One region of the Streptomyces sp. NPDC050997 genome, then DNA from elsewhere that is predicted to be linked to it. Evidence: riboswitches for the same ligand, from Rfam matches in the RefSeq annotation. Region 1 holds a riboswitch; each other region holds the start of a gene.

What was found. Region 1 has a riboswitch for cyclic di-AMP ahead of AB0H86_RS30670 (M23 family metallopeptidase). Riboswitches for the same ligand answer to the same signal wherever they lie in the genome.
Positions count from the first base shown of each region.
Region 2: it holds a riboswitch for cyclic di-AMP, as region 1 does, so the genes downstream of both, AB0H86_RS20140 (transglycosylase family protein) here and AB0H86_RS30670 (M23 family metallopeptidase) in region 1, are expected to answer to the same signal.
Region 3: it holds a riboswitch for cyclic di-AMP, as region 1 does, so the genes downstream of both, AB0H86_RS33295 (NlpC/P60 family protein) here and AB0H86_RS30670 (M23 family metallopeptidase) in region 1, are expected to answer to the same signal.

Region 1 covers NZ_JBFAGK010000016.1:123,126-127,315, reverse strand. The annotation lists gene AB0H86_RS30685 (GNAT family N-acetyltransferase) at 1-227, opposite strand, end outside; gene AB0H86_RS30680 (HPr family phosphocarrier protein) at 403-684, shown strand; gene AB0H86_RS30675 (GntR family transcriptional regulator) at 834-1,529, opposite strand; gene AB0H86_RS30670 (M23 family metallopeptidase) at 1,764-2,528, opposite strand; cyclic di-AMP (ydaO/yuaA leader) riboswitch at 2,542-2,708, opposite strand; gene AB0H86_RS30665 (pitrilysin family protein) at 2,971-4,190, opposite strand, start outside.
Region 2 covers NZ_JBFAGK010000008.1:111,192-115,381, forward strand. The annotation lists gene AB0H86_RS20125 (DUF501 domain-containing protein) at 1-131, opposite strand, end outside; gene AB0H86_RS20130 (septum formation initiator family protein) at 167-643, opposite strand; gene eno (phosphopyruvate hydratase) at 804-2,090, opposite strand; gene AB0H86_RS20140 (transglycosylase family protein) at 2,439-3,143, opposite strand; cyclic di-AMP (ydaO/yuaA leader) riboswitch at 3,147-3,312, opposite strand; gene AB0H86_RS20145 (transglycosylase family protein) at 3,506-4,190, opposite strand, start outside.
Region 3 covers NZ_JBFAGK010000019.1:85,770-89,959, reverse strand. The annotation lists gene AB0H86_RS33295 (NlpC/P60 family protein) at 1-1,000, opposite strand, end outside; cyclic di-AMP (ydaO/yuaA leader) riboswitch at 1,008-1,177, opposite strand; gene pcrA (DNA helicase PcrA) at 1,596-4,082, shown strand; gene AB0H86_RS33285 (M23 family metallopeptidase) at 4,148-4,190, opposite strand, start outside.

The DNA.
Region 1 (4,190 bases):
ACAAAGTCGTGGTGCGTGAAGCGGTGGACGTCCTTGGCGGACAGACGAGGGTAGGGCGCGAAGAAGCGGTAGTACTTCGACTCGTCCGAGACCTGCTCGTAGAAGCTGACGAGGCGATCGGCGTCATCGACGGTGATGGGCCGGACGCGCGCGGTACCACCGTCGCGCAGCACCACGTCGGCCTCCCAGTGGGCGGGGTACTCATGCCGGTCCGACGAGGTCTGCATGGGCCCCAGAGTACGACTCGCGTAGGACAACGACGCGAGGCAGTCCGCGGAGGACGAATCGGACCGAGGCCGCGGTCCGACCACACGAAGGAGCGGGACGAAGGACCGCTCCGGGCATGCTTCACGTATGGGAAACTGGTCTAGACAACCCTGATACACCGAAGGGCAGCATCACATGGCTGAGCGCCGCGTCAACGTCGGCTGGGCCGAGGGTCTCCACGCCCGCCCCGCTTCCATCTTCGTCCGGGCCGCCACGGCCGCAGGTATCCCGGTGACGATCTCCAAGGCCGACGGCAACCCCGTCAACGCGGCCTCCATGCTGGCCGTCCTCGGCCTGGGCGCGCAGGGCGGCGAGGAGATCATCCTCGCCTCCGACGCCGAAGGGGCGGACGCCGCTCTCGACCGCCTCGCGAAGCTTGTCGCCGAAGGTCTCGAGGAGCTCCCCGAGACCGTCTGAGCACAAACGCCGCAGCGCGACCCCGAAGGGCTCGTCCGAATTATCGGGCGAGCCCCTTCGCATTTCCCGGTCACAGGTCGATTTCCCCGTTTACGGGCAGCGGAAATAATCCCCCTCGAATTATCTCCTCTTTGTATACGGCTGCCGTGTTAATGCCGCAGGCTCGTCATGTTTACGGGATGTTGCGAGTTCCTCACACGGTCCGGGCGATCTCCCTGCGACGGAAAGCGCAACCGGTGCGCGGCCGTGGCACGCTCGGTGTGCAGCGCCGTGACCGCTCGCGCCCGCTCGCTGTCCCCGCGCGCCACCGCGTCCACGATCGCGCCGTGCTCCGCCCAGGACTCCACCGGGTTGGCGGGCGCGTCCACCGCGTACATCCAGGCGATCTTGTGGCGCATTTGGGTCAGCATGGAGGTCATCGCCGGGCTGCCGGACGCCTGGGCGAGGGTCTCGTGGAACCAGCCCCCCAGGGAGCGCAGGTCATCGCTGGTACCCCTCCTGGCCCGCTCCTGGCCCAGCCGGACCAGTCCGCGCAGCACCTTGAGGTGGGCCTCGGTGCGCCGCTGGGCGGCCCGGGAGGCGCCGAGCGGTTCCAGCAGCACCCGCATCTCCAGGAGGTCGGTGCCCTCCTGCTCGGTGGGTTCCGCGACGCACGCGCCCGCGTGCCGCCGGGTCACCACGAAGCCCTCCGCCTCCAGCGTGCGCAGGGCCTCCCGGACGGGGACGCGCGAGACGCCGTAGCGGCGGGCGAGGAGTTCCTCGGTGAGCCGGCTGCCGCGCTCGTAGACACCCGCGACGATGTCGTCACGGATCGCCGTGCATACCGAGTGCGCCGGAATACGCATGACCGACCTCCGCTTTAATCCCCGTGAAACGTCGACGATTGACGTGTGTTCGGTGACTCTATTGCAATGAGCGGGAATTTCCGATGGCAGGCCGGAACCCATGGATATTTTTTGGACAGCCGGGCATCAGAAACGCCGAAAGCCCCGGCTCGGGGAGCCGGGGCCTCGGGTTGTCTCGCCGCCCGTCGTCAGACGTTCACGGACGCGCGCGTCAGACGTTCACGGGCGCGTGCGTCAGGCGTTCACGCCGTGCGATCGGAGGTAGGAGACCGGGTCGATGTCCGAGCCGTACTCGGCGCTCGTGCGGGCCTCGAAGTGCAGGTGGGGTCCGGTGACGTTGCCGGTCGCGCCGGAGAGGCCGATCTGCCGACCCGGGGTGACGGTCTGCCCCACCGAGACGCCGATGGACGACAGGTGGCCGTACTGGGTGTACGTGCCGTCGTTCATCTTGATGACGATCTGGTTGCCGTACGACCCGCCCCAGCCGGCCTCGACCACGGTGCCGGAGCCGACCGCGTGGACGGTGGTGCCGGTCGAGGCGTGGAAGTCGATGCCGGTGTGGCTGCCGGAGGACCACAGGGAGCCACCGCTCTTGTAGCCCGTCGAGACGTACGAGCCGGAGATCGGGGCGACATAGGTGTTGAGGCGCTTGCGCTCCTCCTCGCGGGCGACGCGCTCCTTGGCCTCGCGGGCCTTGGTGGCCTCCACGACCGCCCTCTTGCGCGCGGCCTCCTCGGCCTTCTGCTGCGCCTCGGCCTCCTCGGCGGCCTGCTTCTGGGCGACGGCCTGGGCGTCGATCTGGTCCGCGATCGAATTACCCATGGTGATGACGGGGGTGAGGCCGGTCTGCTCGACCGCGGGCTCGGCGGCGAGCGCCGGGGCGGCCAGGGTACCGATGACGCCGGTGGTGGTGAGTGCCGCGACACCCGCCGCGCGGGCGGTGCCGCGCTTCATCCGGCTGGGACGACGGTGCTTCCCGGCGGCGCACATGAACGCCATGTGGTGGCTTGTCCTTTCCTTCCTTCTCGCCTACCGGGTTAGCTGACGGGTTCGGAGCAGGAAGGTCTCCTACGGACCCCCTCGCGGTGCGCGCGGGCGTCCGATTCACCCCAGGGACTTCACATGTGGGTCCCCGGCTCCCCTGGCTCGCGCCATGCGGGGACTCGGCGATGACTGTCCGGTGCCGCGGATGCGGCGCACTGGCTGACGGACAGCCCGGATGACGCTAAGCGGGGCAACTTTCAATCCCCAAACGGATCACGGCTTTTGTAGCGCATGCCACAGGGCAGACAGGCAACCTCTCCCCCAATTCGGACATCGAGGGGCCCCAGTGACTGTGCTGTCACCGGGGCCCCGGGCACACCTGTGGCCACTTCGCGGAGGTGTGGTGACTCCGCTGTGGCTGCTCCGTGCCTTTACTCCGTGTCGCTACTCCGTGTCGCTACTCCGCGGAGACGACGGAGACTTCGCCGATGCCGAGAGCCTCTACGGGCTCCTTGATCTGCGCGGCGTCTCCGACGAGGACGGTCACCAGACGGTCCACCGGGAAGGCGCTCACGGCCGCCGCGGTGGCCTCCACGGTGCCGGTCGAGGCGAGCTGCTGGTACAGCGTCGCCTGGAAGTCGTCGGACAGGTGCTGCTCGACCTGGTCGGCCAGCGTGCCCGCGACCGCCGCCGCGGTCTCGTACTTCAGCGGCGCCACCCCGACGAGGTTCTGGACGGCGACGTCACGCTCGGCGTCGGTCAGCCCCTCGGCCGCGAGCGTGCGCAGCACCGTCCACAGGTCCTCCAGGGCGGGGCCGGTGTTCGGCGTGTCCACGGAGCCACTGATGGCGAGCATCGCGGCACCCGAGCCGTCCGGAGTCGAGCGCAGGACCTGCCCGAACGCCCGGACCCCGTAGGTGTAGCCCTTCTCCTCCCGCAGGACGCGGTCCAGACGGGAGGTGAGGGTGCCGCCCAGGCAGTACGTGCCGAGCACCTGGGCCGGCCACACGCGCGCGTGCCGGTCGGGGCCGATGCGGCCGATCAGCAGCTGCGTCTGGACGGCACCGGGGCGGTCCACGATGACGACCCGGCCGGTGTCGTCGGCGGTCACCGGCGGCACGGGACGCGGCTGGGCCGAGGAGCCGGTCCAGGAGCCGAGGGTGTCGCCGAGCAGCGCGTCGAGCTCGATGTCGGTGAGGTCGCCGACGACCACGACGGTGGCGGTGGCCGGGCGGACGTGCTTCTCGTAGAAGCCGCGTACGGCCGCCGAGTCGATGGACTCGACCGTCTCCTCGGTGCCCTGGCGGGGGCGCGACATGCGCGAGGTCGCCGGGAACAGCTCCTTGGAGAGCTCCTTGGCGGCCCGCCGGGAGGGGTTGGCCAGCTCGTGCGGGATCTCGTCGAGGCGGTTGCGGACGAGCCGCTCGATCTCGCTGTCCGCGAACGCGGGCGCCCTGAGGGCGTCCGCCAGCAGGCCCAGGGCCTTGGCCAGGCGGGAGGCGGGGACTTCGAGGGAGAGCCGTACGCCGGGATGGTCGGCGTGCGCGTCGAGGGTGGCGCCGCAGCGCTCCAGCTCGGCGGCGAACTCCTCGGCGGAGTGCTTGTCGGTGCCCTCGGAGAACGCCCGCGCCATGATGGTGGCGACGCCGTCCAGACCGGCCGGTTCGGCGTCCAGGG
Region 2 (4,190 bases), on a different contig from region 1:
GGCTCGCCGCACGGGCAGCGGTGCGCGATCGCGCGCAGGCCGCGCGGCGGGCGCCCGAGCTGCTGCTGGAAGGCCTCGACGTCCGCGTCGGTGGGCTCGGTGCGCGGGGTGGGCGGCGGGGGCGTTTGCATGCCTGTACGGGAGTCTCTCTGGAGTGTCTGTCGGTTCACTGGTCGGAGGCGTCGGACGACTCGACGCCGTCCCAGAAGTTCGCGTACCAGGGCCGGTCCGCGGCGCCGAGGTCGGTGCGGGACTTCCTGGCCGCGTTCGGGTCGATGACGACGAAGCCCGTCTCACCCGGCATGACGTAGTGCAGCCGCTGCCGGATCTGTTGCTCCGCGTACGCGTCGTCCTGCCATCGTGCCTTCAGGTCACGCAGCTGCTCGACCCGCTGCCGGGTCTGCTCCTGCTTGCGCTGCACATCGGCGATCTCGGCGCGCTGGGAGACGTACTGCCTTATGGGATAGGCGAGCGCCACGATCAGCGTGCACAGCACGAGGGCGAGCAGCGCTGCACGGCCGGTGAGCCGGGAGCGGCGGGCCTGCCGTTTGGTCTGGGAGCGGTAGACACGGGCCGCCGTCTGCTCGCCGAGCAGCCTGATCCTGGTCGTGGTGGAGAAACGGTCCCGGTCCTTCACGGCCATGTCCCCGCCTCCCGTCTCACACGTGCGTACGTCCCCGGACACGGTACGGGACCGGGTACGGGGACGTACGTACGACTGGCTAAGGCTTGGACCTTAACGGGTCAGCCCTTGGAGATCTCGCCGCGGCTGTGCCTACTGGTTCGCAGAGCGGCTGTGCCTACTAGTTCGCGGAGCGAAACCGCGGGAAGGCCGAGCGGCCGGCGTACACCGCGGCGTCGTCGAGGATCTCCTCGATGCGCAGCAGCTGGTTGTACTTGGCGACGCGCTCGGAGCGGGCCGGGGCGCCGGTCTTGATCTGGCCGCAGTTGGTGGCGACGGCGAGGTCGGCGATGGTGACGTCCTCGGTCTCGCCGGAGCGGTGGGACATCATGCACTTGAAGCCGCTGCGCTGGGCCAGCTCGACGGCGTCCAGGGTCTCGGTCAGCGAGCCGATCTGGTTGACCTTGACGAGCAGCGCGTTGGCGGCGCCTTCGTCGATGCCGCGGGCCAGGCGCTCCGGGTTGGTGACGAACAGGTCGTCGCCGACGATCTGGACCTTGTCACCGAGCTTGTCGGTGAGGACCTTCCAGCCGGCCCAGTCGTCCTCGAACAGCGGGTCCTCGATGGAGACGAGCGGGTACGCCTCGACGAGCTCGGCGTAGTAGTCCGTCATCTCGGCGGCGGAGCGCTCCTTGCCCTCGAAGGTGTAGACGCCGTCCTTGTAGAACTCGGACGCGGCGACATCGAGCGCGAGGGCGATCTGCTCGCCGGGGGTGTAGCCGGCTTCCTTCACGGCCTCGAGGATGAGGTCGAGGGCCTCACGGTTGGAGCCGAGGTTCGGGGCGAAGCCGCCCTCGTCGCCGAGGCCGGTGGACAGGCCGCGGCCCTTCAGCACCTTCTTGAGGGTGTGGTAGACCTCGGTGCCCCAGCGCAGCGCCTCGGAGAAGGACTCCGCGCCGATCGGCGCGATCATGAACTCCTGGATGTCCACGTTGGAGTCGGCGTGCGAGCCGCCGTTCAGGATGTTCATCATCGGCACCGGCAGCAGGTGCGCGTTCGGGCCGCCCAGGTAGCGGAAGAGCGGGAGGTCGCTGGCCTCGGAGGCGGCGTGGGCGACGGCGAGGGAGACGCCGAGGATGGCGTTGGCGCCGAGGGAGCCCTTGTTGTCGGTGGCGTCCAGGTCGAACATGGCCTGGTCGATCAGGCGCTGCTCGGTGGCGTCGTAGCCGACCAGCTCCGGGCCGATCTGCTCGATGACGGCGAGGACGGCCTTCTCGACACCCTTGCCGTGGTAGCGGTTGGGGTCACCGTCGCGGAGCTCGATGGCCTCGAAGGCACCCGTGGAGGCACCGGACGGAACGGCGGCACGACCCGTGCTGCCGTCGTCGAGGCCGACCTCGACCTCGACCGTGGGGTTGCCTCGGGAGTCCAGGATTTCCCGGGCTACGACGACGTCGATGGACGGCACGAGCATCTCCTTCTGGGATGTGACGCGGGTACGCGGGGCCGCGAGGCCCGTAGTGCACGGAGTCGCGGTCGGCTCCGCGAGATGAGCCTAACCGCCTTGGGGCGATCGGCCAGCCTGTCACCCACCTCTTGGACAGAACCGAGAGGAAATTGTTTCCGAACGGAACAAAGACCGGCGAGAAAGACCACACGAAGGTCGCGGGAAAGACCGCACAAAAAACCCCGCTCCGGTGCGTACGGGGGAACGCGCACCAGAGCGGGGAGCCCGTGGGGACGGGGGGCCCTCACGAGGCCTTCAGTATGAGGACCACACATGTGAGGGCGCTGTGGTTCGGACGGGCGCCGCGTATTACTTCAGGTGCAGCTGCTGGCCCGGGTAGATGAGGTTGGCGTCCTGAACGATGTCCTTGTTCAGCTCGAACAGCTTCTGCCAGCCGCCCTCGACCTTGTGCTTCGCGGCGATCGAGCCGAGGGTGTCACCCTTGACGACCTTGTACTCCCCGTCACCCTTCTTGACCTTCTTGCCGGTCGGGGTGGTGACGGTCTTCTTGGCCGCCGGACGGTCGTTGGAGCGGGAGGCCGGCTGCTCGCTCGAGCGGTCGGCGGTGCTGTTGGAGGACGAGCTGGAAGAGCTGCTGGACGAGCCGCTGCCGGACGAAGTGTCGGTGCCGCCGCCGGTGGAGGCGCCGGACAGACCCTTGCCGCAGACCGGCCAGGCACCCTTGCCCTGGGCGGCGAGAACCTTCTCGGCGACCGCGATCTGCTGCGTCTTGGAAGCCTGGTTGGCCTGCCCGGCGTACTGCGTGCCGCCGTACGCGGCCCAGGTCGAGGCGGAGAACTGCAGACCGCCGTAGTAGCCGTTGCCGGTGTTGATGGACCAGTTGCCGCCGGACTCGCACTGGGCGACGGTGTCCCACTCGGAGGCGGTGGCGGCGGAGGCGTTGCCGGCCGCCATCAGCGGAGCGGCGATGGCGACACCGGTGACGCCCGCTATCGCGGCGGCGCGGGTGGCCTTGGACGGACGGCGGTGCTTGCCCTGACCGGAAAACAGCATGCTTGATCCCCTCACCGACGCCTACGAGGTGAGCTGTCGGGTTCGGGCCGGTTGAGTTGCCCGGCCGCGTCCCTTCCGGGACGCGACTTCACCCCAAGCCGGTCCAGCTGACTGCTGGGCCCGGCACTTACCTTGGGTCCCCCGCTCCTGCCTACGGCGCTTTACGCGACGACTGTTCCCGTACGGCCACTGGCAGGATTCGGCGTTGCGGCAGACGGGGCTCGTGTTGGCGAGCGGTCCTGACCGTAGACACGCGATCCGCGGAATTTCAAAGACGATCAGGGCTTCTGAGAGTCATCCCACACTTTCACCAAATGGGACATTCAGCGCGAAGTGTGACGTGAACTCCCGTCGGTTTAGCCCTATTCGGCACCAAGTCCAAGGGTCTGACCGGGGGCGATATGACTTGGGTCGGAGCCGATCGCCTGCTTGTTCTCCTCGTAGAGGGCGCGCCACCCTCCTTGGAGGTCAAGGGAGTCGGCGATGGACTCGAGCGTGTCCCCGACGCGGACGGTGTACTCACCGCCGGCGGCGTGACGGCCGGCGGAGGTGCCGGTGTCGGCGGTGTCGGCGGCCGCGTCCTCGTCGGCACTGTCGCCGCGGTGCTTGCCGCCACCGAGGGCTCCGGTGTCGACCAGGCTCGAAGAGCCGCCCACCCGCCAGGAGTTGTCCGAGTCATCCTGTTTTGCCGCACTCGTGGAGGGGCTGTCGGATGCCTGCGAGTCACTGGATCCGGATCCGGAATCAGCGGACGTGCCGGACTTGGCCGAATTGCCCGCCCTGCTCGAACCGTCCGACGGCGCCTCGGAGGAGTCGGAGGGAGTCTTCGACGCGGACGCCGAAGGCGTGCCCGACGCTTCATCCGAGGATCCATTTCCGGACGAACCCGTTGATGAACCATCAGAGCCGAGCAATCCGGACGAGCCCGAGTCGCTCGACTCCTCCGATCCCTCACCGCTCCCCACACCCGTGTCGACATCGGCTGCCTGGGAGTCCTTGGTGAGCCCGTTGAGCAGCCCGCAGGTGGACCAGTAGCCGACACCCTGG
Region 3 (4,190 bases), on a different contig from region 1:
CGGCGTTCACCTGATCGTAGGTGGTGCGCGGGAGGGAGACGCCGGCGGCCTTCCAGGCGGCCTGGGTGAGGCCGGAGCAGTCGTAGGATCCGGGGCCTGTGGCGCCCCAGACGTACGGCTTGCCGATCTGCGCGCGGGCGAAGGCGAGCGCCTTCTCGGCCTTGGTGGCGTACGAGGCGTCGGGCGCGGAATCGGACGCGGAGCCGGACGTGGACGAGGATCCCGACGACGTGGAGCCCGTCGAGGAGCCGCTGTCCTGCTGCTGAGCCGCCTCCTCCCGGGCCTTCTGCTCCGCCGCGGCCTGCTGCTCCGCCAGCTCGGCGGCCTTGCGCTCCGCCTCCTGCTTCTTCTTCTCCTCGATCGCGGCGAGCCGCGCCTTCTCCTCGGCGGTCAGCTGCGACAGCAGGGCGCGGGCGCCGGCGAGCTTCTTCTGGACGGTCGCCTTGGCCGTCTTCAGGTCGCCCTGCGACTCGGTGAACGACTGAAGGCTCTCGGTGGCCTCCTTGCGCTTCTCCATCGTCGCGGACTGCTCGACGGTGTAGTCGTCGACCGCGCCCTTCTGCCTGTTGGTCAGCCGACCCATCAGCTGGGTCTGGTCGAAGTAGTCCTGCGGGGAGTCCGCGAGCAGGAAGGTCGCGGTGTCGGGTGCGGAGGCGCCGGTGCGGTACTGGGCGGCGGCGAAGGAACCCAGCTCCTCCCGTGCCTCGTTGAGTTTCTGGGTGCGCTGGGCGACGTCGTCGAGGAGGGTGTCGACGCGCTTGCGCTGCTTCCCGGTCTTCTCCTTGGCCGCGTTGTACTTGTCGGTCGCCGACTCCGCCTGGCGATAGAGGTCGTCGACCTTCTGTTCGACCTCTTCGAGGCTGGGTCTGTCGTCGACGGGGGCGGCCTGCGCCGATTGGGACAGCAGGGCGACGGAGGTGAGGGCCGCCGTGGCGAGGGCGGGGGTCCGTATGCCTGCTACGCGCGTACCCGGAGGACGCGACTTGCGGTGCGACGCCAAGGGAGGCGACTCCTTCCACGTTCCGCCTACCGAGTTAGCTGTCGGGTTCGGGCGGGTGGTTAGGAAGGGTTGCCCTACGGCCTTGTCCCAGAGGGAGTTGGGCCGATTCACCCCAATGTTCGGTGGGTCCCCGGTTCCAGTCGCGCGGCGGCGCTGCGGATTCGGCGGGGGCCGCGCGGCCCGGCGAGGTTCGCCGGTGGGGGTCGTACGGCCTGTGCGGCACGGTAGCCAACTCGTGTGGCCGCTGTGAAGGTTGATGTTCGATATGCCCGATACATTTTCGTGACCTTCAGTCAGGACGTCGCCGGTCGTGGTCGATCCGGAGTGCTCTGAAACGGTCTGAAGCGATCTGAGTGATATACGCGATCTAAGCTATATGCATCGGCTTACACGTGTTTTCGTCGGAGTGGTGACGTCCGCCCCTTCGTGACCGGCCTGGTCGATCGCGGACCGTGACGGCTTCGCCCCGCAGGGTGGGAGGCTGCCGGGCGGCCGGCACCGGAAGATCCTCGGGGTCCGCGCCCGCCGCCGGATTCCGGCGATGTTCTCGGGGTGGCGGCGGGCTGTCAGTGGGGGGTCCTAGACTCGGAGGGCGATGAGCAGCCTCTTTGATGACAGCTTCCTGGCGAACCTCCAGACCCCTCGCGGGCACGAGGAGGAACCCCCGCCGCCGCCCGAAGACGATCACGTACCGGAGCCCGTTCCGGACGATCTGTTCGGCGGGAAGTTCGACGCGCCGCCGGACCGGGACACGCACTACCGCGACGGCGCCCCCCGCCCGGCGGTGGACCCGGCCGCGCTCCTGGAGGGGCTGAACGAGAACCAGCGCGAGGCTGTCGTGCACTCCGGCGCCCCGCTGCTCATCGTGGCCGGCGCCGGCTCGGGCAAGACCCGTGTGCTCACGCACCGCATCGCGTACCTGCTCGGCGAGCGGAACGTGCATCCGGGCCAGATCCTCGCGATCACCTTCACCAACAAGGCCGCGGGCGAGATGAAGGAGCGCGTCGAGCAGCTCGTCGGCCCGCGCGCGAACGCGATGTGGGTGATGACCTTCCACAGCGCGTGCGTCCGCATCCTGCGCAGGGAGTCGAAGAGGCTGGGCTTCACGTCCTCGTTCTCGATCTACGACGCCGCCGACTCCAAGCGTCTGATGGCCCTGGTCTGCCGTGACCTGGACCTCGACCCCAAGCGCTTCCCGCCGAAGTCCTTCAGCGCCAAGATCTCGAACCTGAAGAACGAGCTGATCGACGAGGAGGACTTCGCCGCCCAGGCCACCGACGGCTTCGAGAAGACCCTCGCCCAGGCCTACGCGATGTACCAGTCGCGGCTGCGCGAGGCGAACGCCCTCGACTTCGACGACCTGATCATGACGACGGTCAATGTGCTCCGCGCCTTCCCGGACGTCTCCGAGTACTACCGCCGCCGCTTCCGGCATGTCCTCGTCGACGAGTACCAGGACACCAACCACGCCCAGTACTCCCTGGTCCGGGAGCTCGTCGGCATCTCCGAGCACCCGGTGGACGTGCCGCCCAGCGAGTACGACCTCCAGCCCGCCGAACTGTGCGTGGTCGGTGACGCCGACCAGTCGATCTACGCGTTCCGCGGCGCGACCATCCGCAACATCCTCCAGTTCGAGGAGGACTACCCGGACGCGACGACGATCCTGCTGGAGCAGAACTACCGCTCGACGCAGACGATCCTCACCGCGGCCAACGCGGTCATCGAGCGCAACGAGTCCCGCCGCCCCAAGAATCTGTGGACCAACGCGGGCGCGGGCGCCCGCATCACCGGCTATGTCGCCGACACCGAACACGACGAGGCGCAGTTCGTCGCCGACGAGATAGACCGCCTCACGGACGCGGGCGACGCGAAGGCCGGCGATGTCGCCGTCTTCTACCGGACGAACGCCCAGTCACGTGTCTTCGAAGAGATCTTCATCCGCGTCGGCCTGCCCTACAAGGTCGTCGGCGGCGTCCGCTTCTACGAGCGCAAGGAGGTCCGGGACGTCCTGGCCTACCTGCGGGTCCTCGCCAACCCGGAGGACTCGGTACCGCTGCGCCGGGTCCTGAACGTGCCCAAGCGCGGCATCGGCGAACGCGCCGAGGCGATGATCGACGCCCTGTCCCAGCGGGAGAAGATCAGCTTCCCGCAGGCACTGAAGCGGGTCGACGAGGCGTACGGCATGGCCGCGCGCTCCACGAACGCCGTGAAGCGGTTCAACACGCTGATGGAGGACCTCCGTACCGTCGTCGACTCCGGCGCGGGCCCGGCGACCGTCCTGGAGGCGGTGCTCGAACGCACCGGCTACCTGGCCGAGTTGCAGGCCTCCACCGACCCTCAGGACGAGACCCGGATCGAGAACCTTCAGGAACTCGCCGCCGTCGCCCTGGAGTTCGAACAGGAGGCCGCGCAGGGGGAGGCGTCCGGTTCGCTCTCCGACTTCCTGGAGCGGGTGGCCCTTGTCGCCGACTCCGACCAGATCCCCGACGAGGACGAGGACGGCTCCGGAGTCATCACCCTGATGACCCTGCACACCGCCAAGGGCCTGGAGTTCCCTGTGGTGTTCCTGACCGGCATGGAGGACGGCGTCTTCCCGCACATGCGTGCCCTCGGTCAGACCAAGGAACTGGAGGAGGAGCGCCGGCTGGCGTACGTCGGCATCACGCGCGCGCGGGAACGGCTGTATCTGACACGGTCGTCGCTGCGGAGCGCGTGGGGGCAGCCGTCGTACAACCCGCCCTCCCGTTTCCTGGAGGAGATCCCGCCGCAGCACGTCGACTGGAAGCGGACCGGCGCCACATCACCGGTGTCCTCCGGCCCGGTGTCCGGGGTGGCGGCCTCGCTGTCGTCGTCCCGCTCCCGCTCGTCGGCGTCCGGGGCGTCCGGCTTCGCCACCCGCCGGGGCTCGGAGAAGCCGGTGGTGGCGCTGGCGGTCGGGGACCGGGTCACCCACGACCAGTTCGGGCTCGGAACGGTCGTGGCCGTGAAGGGCACGGGCGGCAACGCCGAGGCGTCGGTCGACTTCGGGGAAGAGAAGCCGAAGCGACTGCTGCTGCGGTACGCGCCGGTGGAGAAGCTGTAGTTCTCACGCCATGAGCCCCGGCCGAACGGCCGGGGCTCAGCGGGGCACAGGGGGAGTTGTGGTGCCTACGTCGGGTTGATCCCGTGGCTGCGCAGCCACGGCAGGGGG